2 regions of the Hydrogenophaga sp. PBL-H3 genome follow, and region 2 is predicted to be linked to the other one. Evidence: riboswitches for the same ligand, from Rfam matches in the RefSeq annotation. Region 2 holds a riboswitch; the other holds the start of a gene.
What was found. Region 2 has a riboswitch for S-adenosylhomocysteine ahead of metH (methionine synthase). Riboswitches for the same ligand answer to the same signal wherever they lie in the genome.
Positions count from the first base shown of each region.

Region 1: another riboswitch for S-adenosylhomocysteine. It lies ahead of ahcY (adenosylhomocysteinase); the one in region 2 lies ahead of metH (methionine synthase).

Region 1 is NZ_CP044972.1:3,938,878-3,950,689, forward strand. It holds gene paaA (1,2-phenylacetyl-CoA epoxidase subunit PaaA) at 1-850, shown strand, start outside; gene paaB (1,2-phenylacetyl-CoA epoxidase subunit PaaB) at 847-1,143, shown strand; gene paaC (1,2-phenylacetyl-CoA epoxidase subunit PaaC) at 1,143-1,994, shown strand; gene paaD (1,2-phenylacetyl-CoA epoxidase subunit PaaD) at 2,000-2,524, shown strand; gene F9Z44_RS18455 (2Fe-2S iron-sulfur cluster-binding protein) at 2,529-3,641, shown strand; gene F9Z44_RS18460 (OmpW/AlkL family protein) at 3,651-4,250, opposite strand; gene F9Z44_RS18465 (Bug family tripartite tricarboxylate transporter substrate binding protein) at 4,423-5,403, opposite strand; gene F9Z44_RS18470 (septal ring lytic transglycosylase RlpA family protein) at 5,530-5,946, opposite strand; gene metF (methylenetetrahydrofolate reductase [NAD(P)H]) at 5,943-6,773, opposite strand; gene F9Z44_RS18480 (TlyA family RNA methyltransferase) at 6,816-7,583, opposite strand; gene ahcY (adenosylhomocysteinase) at 7,589-9,022, opposite strand; S-adenosyl-L-homocysteine riboswitch at 9,085-9,161, opposite strand; gene F9Z44_RS18490 (HAD-IIB family hydrolase) at 9,250-10,062, shown strand; gene F9Z44_RS18495 (MFS transporter) at 10,059-11,333, shown strand; gene F9Z44_RS18500 (hypothetical protein) at 11,386-11,769, shown strand; gene F9Z44_RS18505 (hypothetical protein) at 11,770-11,812, opposite strand, start outside.
Region 2 is NZ_CP044972.1:205,960-217,771, reverse strand. It holds gene metH (methionine synthase) at 1-1,995, opposite strand, end outside; S-adenosyl-L-homocysteine riboswitch at 2,079-2,177, opposite strand; gene F9Z44_RS01015 (sigma 54-interacting transcriptional regulator) at 2,348-3,934, shown strand; gene F9Z44_RS01010 (hypothetical protein) at 4,024-4,242, shown strand; gene F9Z44_RS01005 (hypothetical protein) at 4,281-5,789, opposite strand; gene F9Z44_RS01000 (7TM diverse intracellular signaling domain-containing protein) at 5,792-7,555, opposite strand; gene F9Z44_RS00995 (sulfurtransferase) at 8,010-8,903, shown strand; gene F9Z44_RS00990 (OsmC family protein) at 8,940-9,500, shown strand; gene F9Z44_RS00985 (acyl-CoA dehydrogenase family protein) at 9,624-10,772, shown strand; gene F9Z44_RS00980 (FAD-dependent oxidoreductase) at 10,769-11,812, shown strand, end outside.

The DNA of each region.
Region 1 (11,812 bases), 660 kb from region 2:
GCTGGTGCGCCAGATCAGCCAGCACGCGCACAGCGAGATCGTGGGCATGCTGCCCGAAGGCAACTGGATCAGCCGCGCGCCCAGCCTCAAGCGCAAGGCCATCCTGGTGGCCAAGGTGCAGGACGAAGGTGGCCATGGCCTGTACCTCTACAGCGCAGCCGAGACCCTGGGCACCAGCCGCGACCAGATGTTCGACGCGCTGCACTCGGGCAAGGCCAAATACAGCTCGATCTTCAACTACCCCACGCTGACCTGGGCCGACGTGGGCGTGGTCGGCTGGCTGGTGGACGGCGCGGCGATCATGAACCAGATCCCGCTGTGCCGCTGCAGCTTCGGCCCGTATGCGCGCGCCATGATCCGCGTCTGCAAGGAAGAAAGCTTCCACCAGCGCCAGGGCTTCGAGTCGCTGATGACCATGATGCAGGGCACGGCCGAGCAGAAAGCCATGGTGCAGGACGCGGTGAACCGCTGGTGGTGGAAGTGCCTGGCGATGTTCGGCCCGCCCGACGCCGACAGCCCCAACAGCGTGCAGGGCATGCGCTGGGGCATCAAACGCATTTCCAACGACGACCTGCGCCAGAAGTTCGTGGACGCGACCGTGCCGCAGGCCGAGGTGCTGGGCGTGACGCTTCCCGATCCCGACCTGAAATGGAACGAGGCGCGTGGCCACCACGATTACGGTTCGATCGACTGGGACGAGTTCTGGGCCGTGGTCAATGGCGACGGCCCCTGCAACAAGGAGCGCCTGGCCACGCGCGTGAAGGCCTGGAACGACGGCGCATGGGTCCGCGAAGCGGCGCTCGCCCACGCGGCCAAACAACAGGCACGCACCATGAAGGAGGCCGCATGAACACAGCCGCACTCAAGGAATGGCCCTTGTGGGAAGTCTTCGTGCGCAGCAAGCAGGGCCTGGAGCACAAGCACTGCGGCAGCCTGCACGCCAGCGACGCACCCCACGCACTGCAGATGGCGCGCGACGTCTACACGCGCCGCCAGGAAGGCGTGAGCATCTGGGTCGTGCCGTCCAACAGCATCACCGCCAGCGAGCCCGACAGCAAGGACAGCTTCTTCGACCCGGCCGCCGACAAGGTGTACCGGCATCCGACCTTCTACGAGATCCCGGACAAAGTGGGGCACATGTGATGGTTTCAGCGCCCACCCACGCGCCCGTGGCCTATTTGCTGCACCTGGCCGACAACGCCCTGGTGCTCGGCCAGCGCAACGCCGAGTGGTGCGGCCACGGGCCCATCCTGGAAGAGGATCTGGCCCTGGCCAACAACAGCCTGGATCTGCTGGGCCAGGCCCGCATGCTCTACCAGCACGCCGCCGCGCTCATCAACGACGATGCCGACCTGACGCAGCGCTTCCAACACCTGCAGGGCGCGCGCACCGATGGCCGCGTGACCGAAGACACCCTGGCCTATTTCCGCGACACGCACGAATTCCGCAACCTCACGCTGCTGGAGTTGCCGCACAGCGGTCCCCTGGCCAGCACCTCATCGGGCGACCGCGATTACGCCACCACCATCACACGCAACTTTCTCTACAGCGCGCTCATGGTGCTGGTGTGGGACCGGCTGCAGACATCGGCGGACGCGCACCTGGCCGCCATCGCCGCGAAATCGCTGAAGGAGGTGCGTTACCACCTGCGCCATGCCAGCGACTGGCTGGTGCGCTTTGGCGACGGCACCGACGAATCACACGCCCGCGCGCAAGCGGCACTCAACCACCTGCTGCCCTACTGCCAGGAGTTCTGGATCGGCAGCGAAGCTGAAACACAGGCGGTGCAGAGTGGCACGGGCGTGGATGTCGCCAACCTCAAGGCGGACTGGGACGCATTGGTGGATGACACAGTGACCGAAGCCACGCTCCAACGCCCTGCCGTGCAAGGCTACGTGCCGCAGGGCAAGCTCGGCGTGCATTCGGAACACATGGGTTTTCTGCTGGCCGAAATGCAGAGCCTGGCGCGCACGCACCCACAAGCGGTGTGGTGATCGCCATGACCATCGCCGTCGTCCACGAACACGCCGCCATTTGGGCCTCGCTCGCCGATCTGAGCGACCCCGAAATTCCGGTGGTCAGCCTGAGTGAACTCGGCATCCTGCGCGACGTGCGCACGGGTGCCGACGGCACCCCCGAGGTGGTGATCACGCCCACCTACAGCGGCTGCCCGGCCATGGGACAGATCGAGGACGATGTGCGCGCCACCCTGGCAAGCGCGGGCATCCGCGCCCGCGTGGTCACGCAGCTCGCCCCCGCCTGGACCACCGACTGGATGAGCGAGGCCGCACGCGAGAAGCTGCGCGCCTACGGCATTGCGCCACCGCAGTGCGGCAGCAGCGCCAACGCGGGCGGCAACGTGCTGAAGTTTTCACGCCAGGCCCTGCAACGCGAGGTGGTGCCCTGCCCGCAATGCGGCTCGACCCACACCACCGAAACCTCGCCGTTCGGATCGACCGCGTGCAAGTCCATGTACCGCTGCCTCGATTGCCTTGAGCCCTTCGACTACTTCAAACCCTATTGATGCCATGAGCACCGCACACCGCTTCCACGAGCTGCCCATCGCCCGCATCAGCCCCGAAGCTGCCGGCGCCGTGGCCATCACCCTGGCCATACCGGCCGAGCAGCGCACGGCGTTCGCTTTCGAGCCGGGCCAGTTCCTCACCTTGCGCGCCACCATTGGCGGGCAAGACGTGCGGCGCAGTTACTCCATCAGCAGCCCGCGCAGCCTGCTCACGCAGCGGGGCGAACTCACGCTGGGCATCCGGCCGGTGGACGGTGGTGTGTTTTCCAACTGGGCGGCCAGCGAACTGCGCGCCGGCGACACGCTCAAGGTAATGCCACCCGACGGCCGCTTCACCGTGCACAAGCCGCGTGCACTGCACCGCGTGGGCTTTGCGGCTGGCTCAGGCATCACGCCCATCCTCTCGCTCATGGCCAGCACGCTCGAAGAATCACCTCAGGCCAAGTTCACCCTGGTCTATGGCAACCGGCGCATGGACAGCGTGATGTTCAACGAAGCGCTGCAGGACCTGAAGGACAGGTATGCCGACCGACTCACGCTGATCCACATCCTCTCGCGCCAGGCACAGGAGGTGCCGTTGCTCGAAGGTCGCATCGACGGCGACAAGGTGCGCGCGCTCATCGCCACGCTGCTGCCCGTGGCCAGCATGGACGAGGTGTTCATCTGCGGGCCTGAGGCCATGATCGACGCCACCGAACAAGCACTGCTCGACGCCGGCGTGCGGCCCGACCGGGTGCACACCGAGCGCTTCACCTCGCCCACGCTGCAAGCCCTGCCGGCCGAAGCGCGCAAGGCGGTGGTGCTCGGCCATGCCGATGCGGCCGTGCGCACCGACGGTGACGTCGCGCTCACCGTGCTGCTCGACGGCAAGCCGCACGCGCTGCGCATGAACCGCGACGAGCGGGTGCTCGACGTGGCCCTCAGCGCAGGCCTGGACCTGCCCTGGTCGTGTCGCGGCGGCGTGTGCTGCACCTGCCGCGCCAAGGTGATGGAGGGTTCGGTGGCGATGGAGAAAAACTACACGCTGGAGCCCTGGGAAACCGACAAGGGTTTCGTGTTGAGCTGCCAGGCGCGACCCACGAGCGATGCGCTCGTGATCAGCTTCGACGAGCGCTGAAGCGCCGCCTCAGAAGCGCCAGCCCAGACCCACGCCCAGGAGAATCGGGTCCACCTTGAAGGTGCCGATGTTGCTTCCAGCGGCGATCACGTCGGTCTTGATGTAGACCTTCTTCACGTCGACGTTCAGGTACAGGTTCTTGGACAGCGGCACATCAACGCCGGCCTGCAAGGCCAGACCATAGCTGTTGCGCTTGAGGTCCGCGCCACCACCGAGCAGATCCACCGAGCTGAAGCGCGTGTAGTTCAGACCGGCGCCCAGGTAGGGCTTGATGCCGTTGCTGTGGTTGAAGTGGTACTGCAAGGTGAGCGTGGGCGGCAGGTGCTTCAAGCTGCCGATCTGGGTGGCGCCGGCGTACACGCGCTGCTTCTGCGGCACGGTCAGCACCAGTTCGGCCGCCAGGTTGGGGCTGAAGAAGTACGTGAAGTCGATTTCGGGCAGCGTCTTGTTGTTGATCGAAAGATCCAGGCCGGTGCTGTCCTTGTTGGCGCTGTCCAGATGAACGGCGCGGGCGCGCACCAGCAGCGAGCCTGCGTTGAAGTCTTGTGCAAGGGCCGCGCCCGATGCCATCAGCACGAGGGAGGCGAGAGCCACAGTGGTCTTTTTCATGGTGTTCAGTGATCGAAGCGGGAACATTCCCGACATCGATTACAGAAGACCCCGACCCGCGACATATTGCGCTGCATCAATACGGCCGACCACGCCCTCGGCGATCACACCGGCGTTTGACGCAGATCAATTTTCGGCGGCGGCCACGGCGAGCGGTGACCGCATTGAAAACTCAGGACGGCTTGACGTTGCCGATGCGCACCACCTCGGCCCAGCGCGGAATCTCGCGCGCGATGAGCGCGGCAAAGTCCTGCGGCTTCGACGGCATGGGTGTGGCGCCTTCGCGCGTGAGCGGCTCCAGCACCTCGGGGTGGACCAGCGCCGCGTTGATCTCTGCGTTGAGCCGCGCCACCAGGTCGGGTGGCATGCCGGCGGGGCCGACGATGCCGTACCACTGATCGGCCTCGAAGCCGGGGTAACCGCTCTCGGCCACCGTGGGCACGTTGGGCAGGGCGGGCAGGCGCTGCGGGCTCGACACCGCCAGCGCACGCAGGCGGCCACCCTGCACGTGCGGCAGGACGGCTGGCGCGCCGGTGAAGGTGCAGTCGACGCGACCACCGATCACGTCGGTGATCGAGGGCGCCGTGCCGCGGTAGGGGATGTGCAGCATGAACATGCCCGCGCGCTGCTTGAGGTATTCAAAGGCGATGTGGGCGGCGCTGCCATTGCCGCCCGAAGCGTGCGTGAGCTGGCCGGGCTGCGCTTTGGCGCGCTCGATGAGTTGCTTCAACGAGGTGATGGGCAGCGATGCGTTGATCACCAGCACGTTGGGCACACGGGCCACCCAGGCGATCGGGGCGAAGCTCTTCTGCGGGTCGTAGGCCAGGCCGGGGTAGATGGCGGGGTTGACGGCCAGCGTGCCGGTGTGGCCCATGAGCAGCGTGGCGCCATTGGGCGCCGAGCGCGCCACGTCCGTGGCGCCCAGTGAACCCCCGGCACCCGGTTTGTTGTCGATCACCACGTTCACACCGAGCGCGGCGGCCAGCCGGGGCTGCAAGGCCCGGGCCAGGATGTCGGGCGAGCCGCCGGGCGGGAACGGCACCACCAGCCGGATGGTGCGGGGCAGTGTCTGGGCCCTCAGCGCGGGCGCGGCCACGGTGGCCGCGACGGCCATCAACACGGTGCGGCGGTTCAATGAAGCAGGGGAATGCATACGGGCTCCTGATGTGAGGGCGTGCAGCCTGATCGCTGCCATCTCGCCCAGTTGGAGGCTACCAGTTCCAGCCCGGTCATCACCGGGCGAAGTTCGTCCATGAGCATCCGGCGGGCCGCGAGGCACTCATTCGGCCAGCAGCACCACCGTCGCCGTGCCGCTGCCCAGCAGGCCGACCTGCGCCGCGGCAGCGCGGCTCAGGTCGATGATGCGACCCCTCACGTGGGGACCACGGTCGTTGATGCGCAGCAACACGTCTTGCCCGGTCGCGAGGTTGCGCACCCGCAAGCGCGTGCCGAAGGGCAGCGTCTTGTGGGCGGCGGTGAGATCGTGCATGTTGAAGATCTCGCCGCTGGCGGTGCGCCGCCCATGAAAGGGATCGCCGTACCACGAGGCCTGGCCCCGCTCGATCTCGCGCTCTTCCAGTACCGCGGCTGGCTCGTCCCCCTCAACCGGGTCGGGCTGCGAGGGCGCACGCGTCGCACAGCCGCCCAGCCACAACACAGTGGCCAGGGCGAGCGTGAACGCGGACTTGAAACTCATGACAGCTGCAGGCGCTTCGCGATTTCCAGCGTGGCCGCGCTCTGGTTCATGGTGTAGAAGTGCAGCGCCGGCACGCCGCCGTTGCGCAGCTGGTCGCACAGGTCGGTCACCACGTCCAGGCCGAAGGCCTTGATGGACGCCGTGTCGTCGCCAAAGGCCTGCAGGCGCAGCCGGATCCAGCGCGGGATCTCGGCGCCGCTAGCGTCCGAAAAACGCATGAGCTGCGTGGAGCTGGTGATGGGCATGATGCCGGGCACCACCGGCACGTCGGCGCCCAGCTTGTAGGCGTCGTCCACAAAGCGGAAGTAGGCGTCGCTGTTGAAGAAGTACTGGGTGATGGCCGAATGCGCGCCCGCGCGCACCTTGGTCGCGTAGGCCTGCAGATCCGACTCGGGCGACTTCGCCTGCGGGTGCACCTCCGGATACGCGGCCACCTCGATATGGAAATCGTCGCCGGTCTCCGCGCGGATGAAGGCCACCAGGTCGCTCGCGTAGTGGAACTCGCCACCCGCGCCATAACCGCTGGGCAGATCACCGCGCAGGGCCACCAGGCGCTTCACGCCCATGGCCTTGAGCGTGGCGAGCTGCTCCCGCACCGAGGCCTTGGTGGCACCGATGCACGAGAAGTGCGAGGCCGCCGGCACCGATTCGGCGAGGATGTCGCGCACCGTGTTGAAGGTGCCTTCTTGCGTGGAGCCACCCGCGCCGTAGGTCACCGAGCAGAACTCGGGCCTCAACGCATACAGCTGCTGGCGCACCGCGCGCAGCTTCTCCACACCCTCGGGTGTCTTGGGTGGAAAAAATTCAAAACTCACGGGCAGACCCATGGGGTTCTCCAGAAATGTGCGGGTCCGGCGCCGCCTCCAGCTTCAGGCCGGCAGGCGGGCGAACACCAGAAATTCGCGATTGCCGTCACCCCCGGTGATCGGGCTCTCGAAGTAGTCCAGCAGCGCCAGGCCGCTGTCTTGGACCACCTGCTCGATGCGCTCACGCACCAGCGGGTAGCTCGCTTCGCTCTTCACGAGGCCGCCCTTGCCGATGTGCTCGGGCTGCAGTTCAAACTGCGGCTTGACCAGCATGAGCACATGCCCACCCGCTGTGAGCAAGGGGACGAGCGCTGGCCACACCAGCGTCTGCGAGATGAAGGACAGGTCGCCCACGATCAGGTCGAACGGTGCGGCGGCAGCTGAGCCGCCCGCATCCATCAAGGCCTCAACGGTGAGATCACGCGCATTGCAGCGCTCGATACACACCACCCGCGCGTCAGCGCGCAGGCGCGGATGCAGCTGGCCCTGGCCCACGTCCACGCCCACCACCTGCTGTGCGCCGCGCTGCAGCAGGCAGTCGGTGAAACCACCGCTGCTCTGCCCCACGTCGAGGCAGCGCAGGCCACGCACGTCAAGCGCCACGCGTTGCAGCGCACCGTCGAGCTTGAGGCCACCGCGCGAGACAAAACGCGTCTCGGCGTTGTCCACCGCTTGCAACTCCACCGTCTCGCGCAGCTCTTCGCCGTTCTTCGAGACGGTTTTCCAGTCGCCCGGCGGCAGCCGCCAGCGCACACCCGATGCAATCAGCCGTTGCGCTTGCGACTTGGAAGCCGCCAGCCCGCGCTCGACGAGCAGTTGGTCTGCCCGCATGCGGATCAGTAGCGGTAGGTGTTGGCCTTGTACGGACCTTGCTTGGAGACGCCGATGTAGGCCGCCTGCTCGTCGCTCAGTTCGGTCAGCATGGCGCCGACTTTCTTCAGGTGCAGACGCGCGACCTTCTCATCCAGGTGCTTGGGCAGCACGTAGACCTTGCCGGCTTCGTACTGGTCCTGCTTGGTGAACAGCTCGATCTGCGCAATGGTCTGGTTGGCGAAGCTCGACGACATCACGAAGCTGGGGTGGCCAGTGGCGCAACCCAGGTTCACCAGGCGGCCCTTGGCCAGCAGGGTGATCTTCTTGCCGTCGGGGAAGGTGATGTGGTCGACCTGGGGTTTGATCTCGTCCCACACACACTTTTCGAGCGAGGCCACGTCGATCTCGTTGTCGAAGTGACCGATGTTGCAGACGATGGCTTCGTCTTTCATGGCGGCCATGTGCTCGTAACGGATCACGTTCTTGTTGCCAGTGGCGGACACAAAGATGTCGCACTTGTCGGCTGCGTATTCCATGGTCACGACCTTGAAGCCTTCCATTGCGGCCTGCAGGGCGTTGATGGGGTCGATCTCGGTCACCCAGACCTGGGCGCTGAGGGCGCGCAGGGCCTGGGCCGAGCCCTTGCCCACGTCACCGTAACCAGCGACCACGCAGACCTTGCCGGCGATCATCACGTCGGTGGCGCGCTTGATGGAGTCGACCAGCGACTCGCGGCAGCCGTACAGGTTGTCGAACTTGCTCTTGGTCACGCTGTCGTTGACGTTGATGGCGCGGAACTGCAGTGTTCCCTTGGCCGACATCTCGTTCAGGCGCAGCACGCCGGTGGTGGTCTCTTCGGTCACGCCGATGATCTGCGCCGCCTTGCGGGTGTACCAGGTCTTGTCTTCGGAGAGCTTGGCCTTGATGGCGTTGAACAGGCAGATCTCTTCTTCGCTCTGTGGATTGTTCAGGACGGAGGCGTCCTTCTCGGCGCGCTGGCCCAGGTGCATGAGCAGGGTGGCGTCGCCGCCGTCGTCCAGGATCATGTTGGGGCCTTCGCCTTCGGTGCCGGCGGCGCCGAATTCAAAGATGCGGTGGGTGAAGTCCCAGTACTCGTCCAGCGACTCGCCCTTGTGTGCGAACACCGGCGTGCCGTTGGCCACCAGTGCGGCGGCGGCGTGGTCTTGCGTGGAGAAGATGTTGCACGAGGCCCAGCGCACGCTGGCGCCCAGGGCTTGCAGGGTTTCGACCAGCACGGCGGTCTGGATCGTCATGTGGATGCTGCCGGTGATGCGCGCACCCTTGAGCGGCTGCGCCTTGGCGAACTCTTCGCGGATGGCCATCAGGCCGGGCATTTCGGTCTCGGCGATCTTGACTTCCTTGCGGCCCCAATCGGCCAGGGTGATGTCGGCGATCGCGCAATCGGTGAAGGTGGGGTTGTTCAGACGGGCATTCATGGTTCGCTCCAGTAAGGATGGATAAACCACATCAGCGGGCGAAAAAAAGCTCATCGCACGGATGTGGATGAGCGTCGTTGCATGGATGGTCCGAGCCTCACGCCCCGCAAATGGGGACGCTGCAACGCTCCTCGGATGCGGGATTTTAGCCCAGCAAGCCTGCGGGTGGGTGTTTGTAGGGACTCAAACCCGGACCTGCTACACGCCTGTGCGACACTCCCGGCCCCATGCCGACCCTCCCCACGCCCTCCCCGCTCGTCCTGTGGCCCGCCGCGGCGCGCGCGCGCATCCATGGGGTGTTGACCGACATCGACGACACATTGACGACCAACGGTGCCATCACGCCCGATGCGCTGGACGCCTTGCACCGCCTGCGCGCCGCTGGCCTGCCGGTGCTGGCCATCACCGGCCGGCCGGCCGGCTGGAGCGAGGCCTTTGCACTGGCCTGGCCGGTGGACGCGATCGTGGCGGAAAACGGCGCCGTGGCGCTGTGGCGCAGCGACGACGGCCGGCTCCGCCGGGACTACCTTCAAGACGCCGCCACCCGAACCACCAACTTCGCCCGCCTGCAGGCCACGGCACAGCGCGTGCTGCGCGAACTGCCGCAAACCCGGCTGGCCACCGACAGCCCCGGGCGCGAAACCGACATCGCCATCGACCACAGCGAGTTCGCGCACCTGAACGAAGCCGAGATCGCGCAGGTGGTGGCGCTGATGCGCCGCGATGGCCTCAACGCCACCGTGAGCTCGATCCACATCAACGGCTGGATCGGCGATCACGACAAGCTGGCCGGCGCGCGCTGGATCGTGCGCACGCGCCTGGGCCGCGACCTGGATACCGAACTCGACCGCTGGGTCTACGTGGGCGACTCCACCAACGACGCGCGCATGTTCGGCCACTTCCCGCACAGCGTGGGCGTGGCCAACGTGGCGCGCTTCTGGGCCGCGCTCAGCCACCACCCGCGCTTTGTCGCGCAGGGCGCGCGCGGCGCGGGATTTGCCGAAGTGGCGGACGCGGTGCTCTCGGCCATCGACAAATGAGCGAACACCCGCTGCCGCCGCAGCACAGCCAGGCCCTCACCGGCACCGCGCCCAGCGCGCTGGTGCCCGCACAGGCGCGCCTCGGGCTGGTGGCCATCTTTGGCTCCACCTTCTTCCAGCTGGTGGGCTACTTCATGCTCATGCCACTGCTGCTCTTGCGACTCAAGGGCGATGGCGTGTCCACGGCGCTGGCCGGCGTGTTCGTGGCCACCGGCTGGCTCGGCGTGTTCGCCATGACACCGTTTGCCTCGGCCATCACGCAGCGCCTGGGCAGGCGGCCCTCGCTGTGGCTCGCGGCCTTCGTGCCGGTGGTGGCCATCATGGGTTTCCTGTTCAGCCACTCGCTGGTGTTGTGGTTCGTGTGCATCCTCATCGAAGGCATGGCCGCCGGCCTGCGCTGGGTGCTGGCCGAAGCCGTGGTGGCGGAGTTTTCACCGCCCACACAGCGAGGGCGCAACGTCGGCATTTTCGAGACCATGGTCGGCACCACCTTCGTGCTCGGCCCGCTGGTGCTGGCCTGGTACGGCGCGCAGAGCGATGCGGCGCTCTGGCTGGCGCTGGCGCTCACCGTGTTCGGCCTGGGCTGGAGTCTGCTCATTCCGCGCCTGCCTGCCGCCGCCGATGCGCACAACGCCAAGGTTGGCCTATCGGGCGTGTGGCACGCGCTGCGCCTGCACCCGCTGATCATGACGGTGGGGTTTGTGGGCGGTTTCTTCGAGAGCGGCCTCACGTCCATCCTGCCGCTGTACGGTCTGGCGCTGGGCCTGGGCGCCACCGCCGCTGCGCTGCTGGTGTCGGCCAGCGGCCTGGGCAGCGCCATCATGATGCTGCCCGCCGGCCTGCTGGCCGACCGCCTGGCCCACCACCCTGCACAACGCTGGGGCAACGCCCGCGCCAGCCGCCTGACGATCATGCGGATGTGTGCGCTCATCACGCTGCTGGCCACGCTGGTGATTCCCTTCGTGGCCGGCACACCCTGGCTGGCCGCGCCAGTGGCCTTTTTATGGGGTGGCGCCGGCGGCAGCCTCTACACCCTGGCCATGATCGACATCGGCTCGCGCGAAGACGGCATCACGCTGGTCAACAGCACCGCCGTGCTGGTGCTCTCCTACACGCTGGGCGGCGTGCTGGCGCCGGCCGCCGGCGCCGCGGCCCTGCAGTGGGCGCCCACGGTGGGATTTCCGGTGCTGTTGTTGTCGGTGGCCGGGCTGGGCTGGTGGCTGTTGAGACGCGCAGCGCCGTCCCCATCTGCGGGAACCCCACGGGGTTAAGCTGCTCCCAAGGGTGCATTCCGCGTTTCCGCCCTGCGAAAGGACCCTCCCCATGGCCATCCCCTGGCTGCTCGCCCTCAAAGTGATTCCCTGGGGCGACGTGATCGAACACGCGCCCAAGGTGCTCAACGCCGCGCGCAAACTGATGGAGCGGCAGAAGACGCCCGAGACAGCGCCCGTCACCGGCGCGCCCATGGACCTCGTGTCGGACACACCGCCCAGCCTGGGTGAACTGCGCAACCGGCTCATTGAAGCCCGGCAACTGATCGACCAGCAGACGCAGACACAGACCCAGATGGCGCAGACCCTGGCTGAGCTGGCCGAGCAGAACGCGCGCCTGGTCGCCGCTGTGGAGTTGCTGCGCGTGCGCACGCGCGTGCTCATGTTTGTGCTCGCCGCGCTGGGCATCGGCGTGGTCGCGCTGTTCGCGCGCTGATCAGCCCCGATCGCTGTTCAGGTGGGCATCGCACCCCCCACCC
Region 2 (11,812 bases):
GAGCCAGCGGCCTTCAATCAGACGCTGCAGCATGCGCTTGCCGTCGCTGAACACGCGCCGTGCTTCTTCGCCCACCACCTCGTCTTTCAGGATGTCGGGGAAGGGGCCGGCGAGGTCCCAGGTCTGGAAGAAGGGCGCCCAGTCGATGTACTTCACGATCTCGTTCAGATCGAAGTTCTTGAACACACGCTTGCCGATGAAGCGTGGCTTCTTCGGCTCGAAGTTGCGCCAGTCGATGGGGGTCTTGTTGGCGCGCGCCTTGGCCAGCGGCCACAGCGGCACCTGCTTCTTGTTGGCGTGCTGGGTGCGCACCTTGTCGTAGTCGGCGTTGAGCTCGGCGATGTACTGCGCCGCCTGGTCCGACAACAAGCCCTGCGCCACGCCCACGCTGCGCGAAGCATCAGGCACATAGACCACGGGGCCGCTGTAGTGCGGCGCGATCTTCACGGCGGTGTGCACCCGGCTGCAGGTGGCGCCGCCGATCAGCAGCGGGATCTGCTTCTCGCGGAAGTGCGCGTCCTTCTCCATCTCGCCGGCCACGTACTGCATCTCTTCCAGGCTGGGCGTGATCAGGCCCGACAGGCCCACGATGTCGGCACCCTCGGCCTTGGCCATGGCCAGGATCTCGTGGCAGGGCACCATCACGCCCATGTTCACCACCTCGTAGTTGTTGCACTGGAGCACCACGGTGACGATGTTCTTGCCGATGTCGTGCACGTCGCCCTTCACCGTGGCGATCACGATCTTGCCCTTGGGCTTCACGTCCGCGCCCGAGGCCTGCAGGGCCAGCTTCTCGGCCTCGATGTAGGGCAGCAGGTGCGCCACCGCCTGCTTCATCACGCGCGCGCTTTTCACCACCTGCGGCAAAAACATCTTGCCCTGGCCAAACAGGTCGCCCACCACGTTCATGCCGTCCATGAGCGGGCCTTCGATCACGTTGAGCGGGCGGCCGCCACCGGCCTCGATCTCGCGCCACATCTCTTCGGTGTCCTCGCTGATGAAGTCGTTCATGCCACGGACCAGCGCATGGCTCAGGCGCTCGCGGATCGGCAGCGCGCGCCACTCGTTTTTCTTGCTGTCGTCCTTGGCCGCACCCTTGGCGTTTTCCGCCACCTCCACCAGGCGTTCGCCAGCGTCGGCCCGGCGGTTCAGCACCACGTCTTCCACGCGCTCGCGCAGCTCGGGTTCGAGCTCGTCGTACACACCCACCATGCCGGCGTTGACGATGCCCATGTCCATGCCGGCCTGGATGGCGTGGTACAGGAACACGGTGTGGATGGCCTCGCGCACCGGGTCGTTGCCGCGGAAGCTGAACGACACGTTGGACACACCACCGCTCACCTTGGCACCCGGCAGGTGCTGCTTGATCCAGCGCGTGGCGTTGATGAAGTCGACCGCGTAGTTGTTGTGTTCCTCGATGCCTGTGGCAATGGCAAAGATGTTGGGGTCGAAGATGATGTCTTCCGGCGGAAAGCCCACCTCGTCCACCAGGATGCGGTAGGCCCGTTCGCAGATCTCGACCTTGCGCGCGTAGGTGTCGGCCTGGCCCTTTTCGTCGAACGCCATCACCACGGCGGCGGCGCCGTAGCGCTTGACCAGCCGCGCCTGGCGCTTGAACTCGTCCACGCCCTCTTTCATGCTGATGGAGTTCACCACGCCCTTGCCCTGCACGCAGCGCAGGCCGGCCTCGATGACGTCCCACTTGGAGCTGTCCACCATCACCGGCACGCGCGCGATGTCGGGCTCGCCGGCAATCAGGTTGAGGAACTTCACCATGGCGGCCTTGCTGTCCAGCATGGCCTCGTCCATGTTCACGTCGATGATCTGCGCGCCGTTTTCCACCTGCTGCCGCGCCACGGCCAGCGCCTGCTCGTACTCGCCGTTCAGGATCATGCGGGCGAAAGCCTTGGAGCCGGTGACGTTGGTGCGCTCGCCGACGTTCACAAACAGGCTGTCCGAACCAATGCGCAGCGGCTCCAGGCCGGAGAGCAGCATGGGCGGCACGGAAACGGAAGAGGAGGACAGGGAAGTGGAGACGGAGGACATGAGACTCACCAAGGCAGTGTGGGGACAACAGACTGTGGTGAGCGTCGTTTTGGGCCTGTTCGTGCCCACCCAAGCCTGACGCACGGTGGGGACCGTGAAAGTCCGCCGGCGCTGCAACGCTCCTTGAGAGGCCACGATTTTAACGCGCCAGGCCTCGCGGCAGGCCAACACCCGTTCGGGCTGAGCCTGTCGAAGCCCTGCATGCCAGCTCCGCGTGAGCCCTTCGACAGGCTCAGGGCGAACGGGTCTCTGGTGCGGCGCTCAACAGGCGATCTGGTGCGATGCTTGCTTGACCCTCCCCATGCCCCACCGCACCGACCCCGACCACACCGGCACCGACTGGCACGCCCAGGAGCTGCTGCTGATGCGCGAGGTGATGAAGCTGGTGGGCCGCAGCCTGGCGCCGGCCTTTGTGTTGCGCGAGATGCTGCACCTGATGAGCGAGCTGCTCGGCCTGAACCGCGGGCGCATGGTGCTGGCCGACCAAGGCCACCCCGGGCAGGCCCGCACGGCCTCCATCCGCCACGCCTACGGCCTCACGGCTGGCCAGGTGGCCAGCGGCGTGTACCGCTGGGGCGAGGGCATCACCGGGCGGGTGCTGCAAACGGGCCTGCCCGCCATCGTGCAAGACGTGGACGCCGAACCGCTGTTTCTGTTCCGCTGCGTACCGCGCAGCCAGCTGCCGCCGCAGACCGTGGCCTTCATCGCGCTGCCCATCGAGGTGAACGGCGCCACCATCGGCGTGCTGGCCTGCCACCGCATCCGCAGCCGCCAGCGCCATTTGAACGACGACCTGGCGGTGCTGCGCATCCTGGCCACGCTGGCCGGCCAGCTGCTGCAGCTGGAACAGTTGGTGGCCGAAGAAACCCGCCAGCTCGAAGAGCGCAACGCCGCCCTGGCCCGCGCGCTGGACACCAGCACCGCGCGCTATGGGCTCATTGGCCGCTCGCCCGCGCTGCTGCAGGCGCTGGGCGAGCTGGAGCGCGTATCGCAGTCGCAAGCCACGGTGTTGTTGCTGGGCGAGTCGGGCACCGGCAAGGAGCTGTTTGCCCGCGCCGTGCACCTGGCCAGCGGCCGGCACGACCAGCCCTTCATCAAGGTGAACTGCTCGGCGATTCCCGAGACGTTGTTCGAATCCGAACTGTTCGGCTACGAGCGCGGCGCCTTCACCGGCGCCAACACCGCGCGCCCGGGTTGGTTTGAGCAGGCTAACGGCGGCACCATTTTTCTGGACGAGATCGGCGAGCTGCCGCTGGCCATGCAAAGCAAGCTGCTGCGCACCCTGCAAGAAGGCACGCTGGTGCGCCTGGGCGGCACGCGCGAGCTGAAGGTGAATGTGCGCCTGGTGGCCGCAACCAACCGCGATCTCGCGCGCGAGGTGCAGGCCGGGCATTTCCGGCAAGACCTGTATTACCGGCTCAATGTGATCCCGATCCGCCTGCCCAGCCTGCGCGAGCGGCGCGAAGACATCCGCGCGCTCGCGCTGCATTTTGTGAACCGCGCCAACCAGGCGCACGAGCGCAACGTGCACCTGGCGCCCGAGGCCATGGCGCGGCTGGAGGCGCACAGCTGGCCCGGCAACATCCGCGAACTCGGCAACCTCATCGAGCGCCTGGTGCTGCTGACCGACCACACCCGCGTGACCGCCGTGGCGCTGGAGCGCTTCATGCCCGAGTCCTTGACGCCGCTGCCCGCCACGGAACCGCCGCCGGGCCTGCCCCTGCCCGCCGGCAACGTGCGCGAATACCAGAGCGCCCGTTCACACAGCACGCAGACCTTGAAAGACGCCCTGCTGCGCCACCATGGCAACCAGACCCAGGCCGCCCAAAGCCTGGGGCTCACGCTGCGGCAGTTCAGCTACCGGCTGCGCAAGGCGGGGCTGCGGTGAAGCGTGGGGTTGAGGGGTTGGACTGAGAGCCGGCGCAACGGATGTGTGACAGCATCGGCGCCATTGACCAAGACTTGCGAGACGCCGCCATGAAAACAATCGACGAGATGCTGAACCTGGCATTGCTGACCCCCGACGAGCACCAGCAAATCAGCAACTGGATTGCACAGGCCGATTCGCCCGACGAGATCTTGAAGATGCCGCCGCTGCTGTGGCGGGCGGTCGAACGCGCGAGCGCGGTCATGGGCATCGACGAAGACCTGCTGCGCCCGCCTGCGCTGGATGCTGATGGCGTCGTCAGCCAATAGGCGCTTATCCGGCGGGTGCCCGGCCCGTCCGGACCCGGCTAGTACTGGATGCTGGCCGAGATGGTGACCGAATATTCCTCGGGTGTGTACTTCTTGGGGTCCGCTGGTTCCAGCGGCATGAAGTTGGGCATCACGGACGCCACAGTTCGGCTGACCTCCCTCAATTTGTCGTGGAAGTCTTTCTGGGCGACCAGCAGGGTGGGCGAGGTGAAGGCGTAGGCGGTGTCCACCAGGTTGGGCCAGAGGGTCACGCTCTTGAAGAACATCTCCTGCGCCATTTCGGCCCGGTACAGGTCATCGGGGTGGCACACGTCCCCCACGAGTTTCACATCGGCACCGTCTGTTTTTTTCGTGGGTGGCGGAACCCGCAAACGCAAAAACTTCCAGGCCGCCAGCCGGGTGCCGGCGGGTCCGGGTTGCGGGCTCGTGATGTCGTTGTAAAAACTGTAGTGGTCGGCGGCGTGGGCCACCGTCACGTCCCACAGGTAGACGGCCATGGCCCTGGCCAGGGTATCGCCCTCGAAGATGGCTTTCCCGTCGGGAAAGCCGTGGAGCTGGGCGCTGAGGTAGTTCGCCCAGCGCTCGACATAAGGGTCGTTCGGGCTGGCCTTGAGGATCTCCCGGGCCACCACCGTGCAGAAGGTCAGAAACGGCTGGAAGTACAAGCTCAGGCAATGCCCGTAGTCGACGCTGTCGTCCATCCACGGCTTCATGTAGTTGTATTTCGGGTACCACCCCGCATGCCCATCGTAGCCGGCATAGCCCGCACCGAACAGGCGCTTGATCACCAGGCCCGTGGCGGTGAGCGGGTCGAACCAGGTGCCGGGTGGATCGCTGCTGAGGATGCCGTCGTCGGTCTCGAGCACCGCGTTGTCCACGGCCAGCGCGTAGGTGCTGTGAGGAAACAGCAGCTGGAACAGCGGGTGGTTGCGCGGCACCGCCGTCTTGGTGACGGCGTTGACCGAGTCCATGGGGAAATGCAAGGCTGGATGCCCCACGAACAGGCCGATGTAGGAGGCCGCTTGCAGGGCGTAAGCCTTGGCCAGGTTCCAGGCCGGATCGGCAGGGGTTACGGTCAAGACCATCTGGGCCGGGACGGTGACCTCGATATGGGAACAGGAAAACTGGTCGCCGTTGCGCTTGAAGATGGCATTGACCTGTCGGGCATAGGTGCCCGGCAGCGTGTCGTCCTCGATGAGGCGCATGGGGGCGAAATCCGCCACCCAGGTGTTGCCCTCCGTGTTTCTCAAGGACCGCACAAACACCGAGTTGGTCATCATGCGGACGAACTCGGCATCCGAAGGTATGGGCAGCTGACTGCCCGCCACCGCGTTGGCCGCCGCCCCACCGGGGTAGAACGTCAGGGTCTTGAAGTAGCGCGAACCGATCGCCTGGTTCCAGAGCAAGGTTTCTTCCGGCGGGACGTTCAGGATCTCGGGGGCCTGCTCCATCGGGTACGTCGGACTGGGCTGGGGCCAAGGACCCTTGCGGTGGTACAGAAAGTGGTCGGCTGCCAGTTCAGGCTGGTTCCAGAGCGTGTTTTTCAATTTCAGCATCCTTCAACGTGGAGGTCTGGCATCGACTGCGGGCTTGACCCGCTCGCCTGCGCCGCAGGGTTGCGCGAGGGCTGTGGCACCTCATAGCAAGGGACCGGCTCGGAAAACCCTTTCAGGCTCAACGCACCGACGCTCGTGACAGGCATCTCATCCTCGATCTCGCGAGCCACAACGCTTGATACGAGGATCTGGCCGGCATGCGCGTCTGCGCACAAACGGGCGGCCAGATTGGTCACATTCCCGATGGCCGCATAGTCGCGCCGACCCTCGAAGCCGATGGCGCCAATGGTGGCCATGCCCTGCGCAATGCCGATGCCCATGGCCAGGCTGTACCCGCGTTGCCCCCAGATTTCGTTGAGCCTCGAGAAATCGGCCTGCATTTGCATGGCCATGACGACCGCTCTTTTGGCTGGGTCGGAAACTTCCACCGGGTCGTTGAAGAAGATCATCATCCCGTCGCCGGCAAACCGCTCCAGCGTGGCTTCATGCTCAATCACCAGTTTGCCCATGGCCGCGTGGAACTCGCCCAGAATGCGCATGACTTCTTCGGCGCCATGCTTCACGGTGAATGCGGTGTAGCCCCGCAAATCCAGGAACAGGACGACGATTTCACGGTGGCGTGGCTGGTACAGCTCCTCGCTGGTGGCCGACAGCAGTTTGTCCGCCACCGCCGGGGAGAAGAACCGCCGCAGTCGTTCGAGCCGCTGCACCTGCGCGATGCGGGCAGACAAAGCCAGCGACAGCATGATGGCGTCGATCAGGATGCCGATGTCAACCGCTCTGAAGGTCCATTCCGAAAAGGGAAGCACGGACATCACGGTCAATGCGGTGAAGGTGGAACCCACGAGCCCGGCTGTGGAGGCGCACAGATAGAGCGCTGCCGCCTTGTTGCGCCGCTGCAGGGACAACCACCCCAGGGTGAATGCACCCAGCCCGAAGATGACCACCCAGGCAATCGCGCTGATGACATGCGCCCGGTAGCCGCCCAGCATGGTCACGAAGAACGACAGCACCAGGACAGCCAGAAGGCGCAGCGTCCAAACATGGGCCGCGGGAAGCTTGTTCTTGAGATCGAGAAAGACGAGGGCAAAGACCAGGCCGAAAAAGCTGTACACATAAATGACGATGGATGAGAACCATGCGTACAGCTGTGGAGACTCCGGCATCACCCAGCGGAAGGTATGCCCGTTGTAGGTGGCGTGCATGACCAGAAAGGCTGCCAGCCAGACGCAGTAGGCGAGGTAGGTTTTCTCGCGCGAAGTGAGAAACAGCATCAGGTTGAACAAGAGCAACGACAGCAGGCCGCCGTAGAGGAGGCCGAAGTACAAGGCCTCGGAAGCGGCCAGCCGCTCGAAGGCATCGCGGTCCAGCAATTCCATGCCGATGAAGAATGGGTCGCTGGTCGCTGCGCGCACGACCAGCGTGGCGCCACCCGGCGGCACCGTCAGGGAGAAATTGACCCTGCGAAATGCCTCGGCGCGCTGCGAAAACGGGACGCTGTCGCCGCCTGCCGCGCTCTGCGCAGCGCCGTTGGACGCGACCAGGGTGGCCTGGAGGTCGTCCAGCCAAATGGGGTTGAACACCAGCAAACGTTCCAGCGGTTGGCTTCCGCCGTTCTCCAGTGAAACAACAAACCAGTAGGCTGCCGAGCTGTAACCCGGGCTGAACACACCTTGGTCCAGCTTCTTTGCCAAGCCGTTGCGGGCCAGCGCCAGGACCTCGTCAACGGTGAGGTTGGCCTTCGCATCCATGACCATGGACGCCGACGGTGTCAGGGACACCCGGGCTTGAGACGCGTCCACCCGACGTTCGCCTGCCTGTCCGTCTTGCTCCGTTGCTGCTGCTGTCGGGGGCGGCACGAACCCGAATGCCAGCAATGCGAGTGATATGACGAAAAATCGAAATCGGAATCGCATGCGTGCCAGTTCGAGGCGGAAGGAGATGGGGCCTGTAGGTTGACTGGAATCCCGGGTTTTGTGCCATTGACCCATCCGTTTGAAAGGTTACTGATCGACACAGTGTTGACATTGTGTCGACACAGTGGTGTGGCCAGGACAGGGCCACCTCCAGCGCATTCCCCCAGCCAAACCCCGATAAACCCAGCAAATTCAACGCCCCGCGCGCCTGGACCCCCGTGCCCGACACCCTGGCACGTTGGTTGCGCTAGAGACCTCAGGCAATCCCGCCTTCCGCCACTTCCGCGAGGTCTCCATGAGCATTGAAGCCACCCTGATCGCCCCCGCCCAGCTTGCTGCGCAGCAGTCGTCCGAACCTGTCGTGGTCATCGACACGCGCGACGCGGATACCTTCGCCGCTGGCCACATTCCCGGCGCCGTGAACCTGCGTGAGGTGTTCACGTACCTCGCCACTTCCACGCCAGAGGGTTTGCAATCCCTCAAGGCCACGTTTGCCGACGCGCTGGGCGCGGCTGGTTTGTCGGGCAAGGAAACGGCGGTGTTTTACGAAGACGCGATGAACAGCGGCTACGGCCAGTCGTGCCGCGGTTACTACCTGCTCACCTGGCTGGGCTACCCCAAGATCAAGGTGCTCAACGGCGGCTTCAGCGCCTGGAAGGCCGCGGGCCTGCCCATCTCCACCACGGCCGTGGCGCCCACGCCCGCCACCTTCCCCACCGATCTGCCCACGTCTGACGTGATGCTCACGCAGGACGATGTGAAGGCCGCGCTGGGCACCGACACGGTGTTGCTCGACGTGCGCGACATCGACGAGTGGATCGGCGAATCGTCGTCGCCCTACGGCAAGGACTTCGCACCCCGCAAGGGCCGCCTGCCCGGCGCCAAGTGGCTGGAGTGGTACCGCTTCATGAAGCCTTCCGCGCAAGGCCCGGTGTTCAAGACGCCCGACGAGGTGAAGGCCGAGTGCGCCACCGCCGGCATCACCACCGACGACACCATCTACCTCTACTGCTTCAAGGGCGCGCGCGCGTCCAACACCTTCCTGGCGCTCAAGCAGGCCGGCTTCTCGGATGTGCGCATGTACTTCGGCTCGTGGAACGAGTGGTCGCGCGACGAGAGTCTGCCGATCGAGACCGGCCTGCCGCTGGCCAAGTCCACCAAGAAGCCTGCGCTGGCGCTCGCCGCCTGACACCTTCTCCCCCGACCCTGAACACCTGGAGACACCATGTCCGCTACCGACACGCTTGAGCCTGTGACCACCGTGAAGGCTTACCTGCGCCCCATCGACAGCGAGGGCCTAGCGGCCTTCGCGGCCAAGGGCAAGGCCAACCCCGCCAGCCGTGGCACCAACAAGGTCCACACCGTGATGGAGGGCCAGTACCGGTCCCTGTCCACCGTGGGCAACCACGCGCCGGTGGTGGTGGACGAACCGCTGCACCTGTTTGGCCAGGACACCGCGCCTGCCCCCGGCGAGATCGCGTTGTCGGGCCTGGGCGGGTGTCTCGCGGTGGGCATCACGGCGGTGGCCACCTGGAAGGGCGTGAAGCTCAGCAAGCTCGAGGTGTTCATGGAAGGCGACATTGGCAACCCCGCTGCGTGGGGCGCTGGTGGCGCGCTGGAGAAGACGCCGGCGGAGATGGGTTTCCAGGCGATCCGGGTGAAGGTGCTGGTGGAAGGCGACGCGCCGCGCGAGGTGCTCGACGAGATCGTGCAGCACGCCAATTTCTACTCGCCGGTGGCCAACACCATGCGCAATCCGATTCCGTTCGAGATCGCGCTGGCCTGAACCCTTCCTGACTCGGGCTGGGCTTCGACAGGCTCAGCCCGAACGGGAATTTCCGTTCGCCCTGAGCACCCCCTCCGTTCGCCCTGAGCCTGTCGAAGGGCTTACCCACCTGTTGGAGCTTGAATGAACCCGAATGATTTGCCTCGCGAGCTGACGCAAGAGACCTCGGCCAACACGCTGCTGGCCGCGGTGCGCGAGGTGGCGCAGGGCCCGTTGGCGGCGGTGGTCGAGTCCATCGACCGCACCGGTTACTACCCACGCAGCGAGCTGCAGCAGCTCGCCGCCCTGGGGGCCATGAGCGCGCACCTGGACGGCGACGCCGGACCGGGTGACTTCGGCCTGTCGATCCGCGCCATGGCCGAGGCCTCGCGCGTGTGCGGCGCCACCGGCTTCATGATGTGGTGCCAGGCGGTGTGCGGCCTGTACATGCAGCAGTCGGGCAACCCCGCTTTGAATGGCGAGGTGTTGATGGCCCATGTGCGCGGCGACACGCTGGGCGGCACGGCCTTGTCGAACCCCATGAAGAGCTACGCGCAGATCGAGAGCCTGCTGCTCAAGGCCACGCCGGTGGAAGGCGGCTACCTTGTGAACGGCTCGCTGCCCTGGGTCAGCAACCTCGGACCCGACCACAGCTGCGGCGCCATTGCCGCGGTGGTGAACGGCGACGAGCCCATCGGCCGCGAGGTGATGTTTCTGCTGCGCTGCGGCGCGCCGGGCGTGGAGCTGCGCGAGTGCCCGAGCTTCTCGGCCATGGAGGGCACGGGCACCTACGCCCTGCGCCTGAAAGACCATTTCATTGGCGCGAACGATTTGATGGCCGACGCCGCCAAACCGTTCATTGCCCGCATCCGTGCGGCCTTCGTCATGCTCCAGTGCGGCATGGCGGTGGGTGTGACACAGGGTGCGATCGACTCCATCTGGGAAGTGGAGGCGCAGCTGGGCCATGTGAACCAGTTTCTGGAAGACCGGCCCGACGCATTGCAGGCCGAGCTGGACGCGCTGACCGCCCGTGTGATGAAGCTGGCCCAGACGCCCTACAACCCGTCGGTGGAGTTCTTCATCGACGTGCTAGACGCACGTGCCCACGGTGCCGAACTATCTCTGCGCGCGGCGCAGTCGGCCCTGCTGCACCAGGGCGCGCGCGGCTACCTCATGAGCTCGGCCGTGCAACGCCGTGTGCGCGAGTCGCACTTCGTGGCCATCGTCACGCCCGCCATCAAACACCTGCGCAAAGAGATCGCGCGGCTGTCAGCCGAGGTGATGCCGGCATGAGCACCGATCCCTCCATGCCCCTGCCCACTCCACCGTTCGGGCTGAGCCTGTCGAAGCCCCTGCCAACCGCCGTGGAGAGCGCCCTCGCGCCCTGGCAGCAGTACATCTGCGACGCCTGCGGCTACATCTACAACGAAGCCGACGGCGACCCCGACGGCGGCCTGGCTCCGGGCACGCGCTACGCCGACATCCCCGACGACTGGGCCTGCCCGCTGTGCGGCGTGACCAAGGCCGACTTCACGCCCTACACACCACCCAGCCGGGATGCCCTGCGCGCCGGCCTCGCCCACAGCGCGCCAGTGGCCCCGCGCGGCGCGGCGGGCGTGGTGATCGTCGGTGCCGGTCGCGCTGGCTGGCAGATGGCCGAGGCGCTGCGGGCGCTCGACGCCCGCCTTCCGATCACCGTGGTCACGGCCTGCGCGGGCGACGTGTACGACAAACCCATGCTGTCCATTGCCATGGCTCGCCGCACCGCACCGGATGCGCTGGTGAAGGAAAGCGGCGCGGCCGCAGCGGCGCGACTGAACGTGCGCCTGCTCAGCCACACACACGCCGTGCGCATCTGCGCCGACACGAACCAGCTGCGCACCACACGCGGCGTGCTGCGCTTTGACCGGCTGGTGCTGGCCCACGGCGCGCAAGCCGCCCTTCCGCCCACGCTGCCGGCAGCGCTGTGCTGGCGCATCAACCACCTGGCCGCGTACCAGAAGCTGCGCGCCGCACTCGGCAAGGTTGACGAGACAGGGCCCCAGGACATCGCCATCGTCGGCGCCGGCCTGATCGGCAGTGAGCTCGCCAACGACCTCGCGCTCGGCGGCCACCGCGTCACCTTGCTCGACGTGCAGACCGAACCCCTGGCCCGCTGGAGCGCCGAGGGCGCAGGCAGCCAACTGCTTGACGCCTGGAAGGACCTGACCATCCGTTTCGTGGGCGGCGTGCAAGTGGCGCAACTGGAGCAGGTGGCGGGCCGCTACCGCATCACCACCGCCTGCGGCCAGCGCTTCGCCGCCGACCAGGTGATCGCCGCCGCCGGCCTGGCC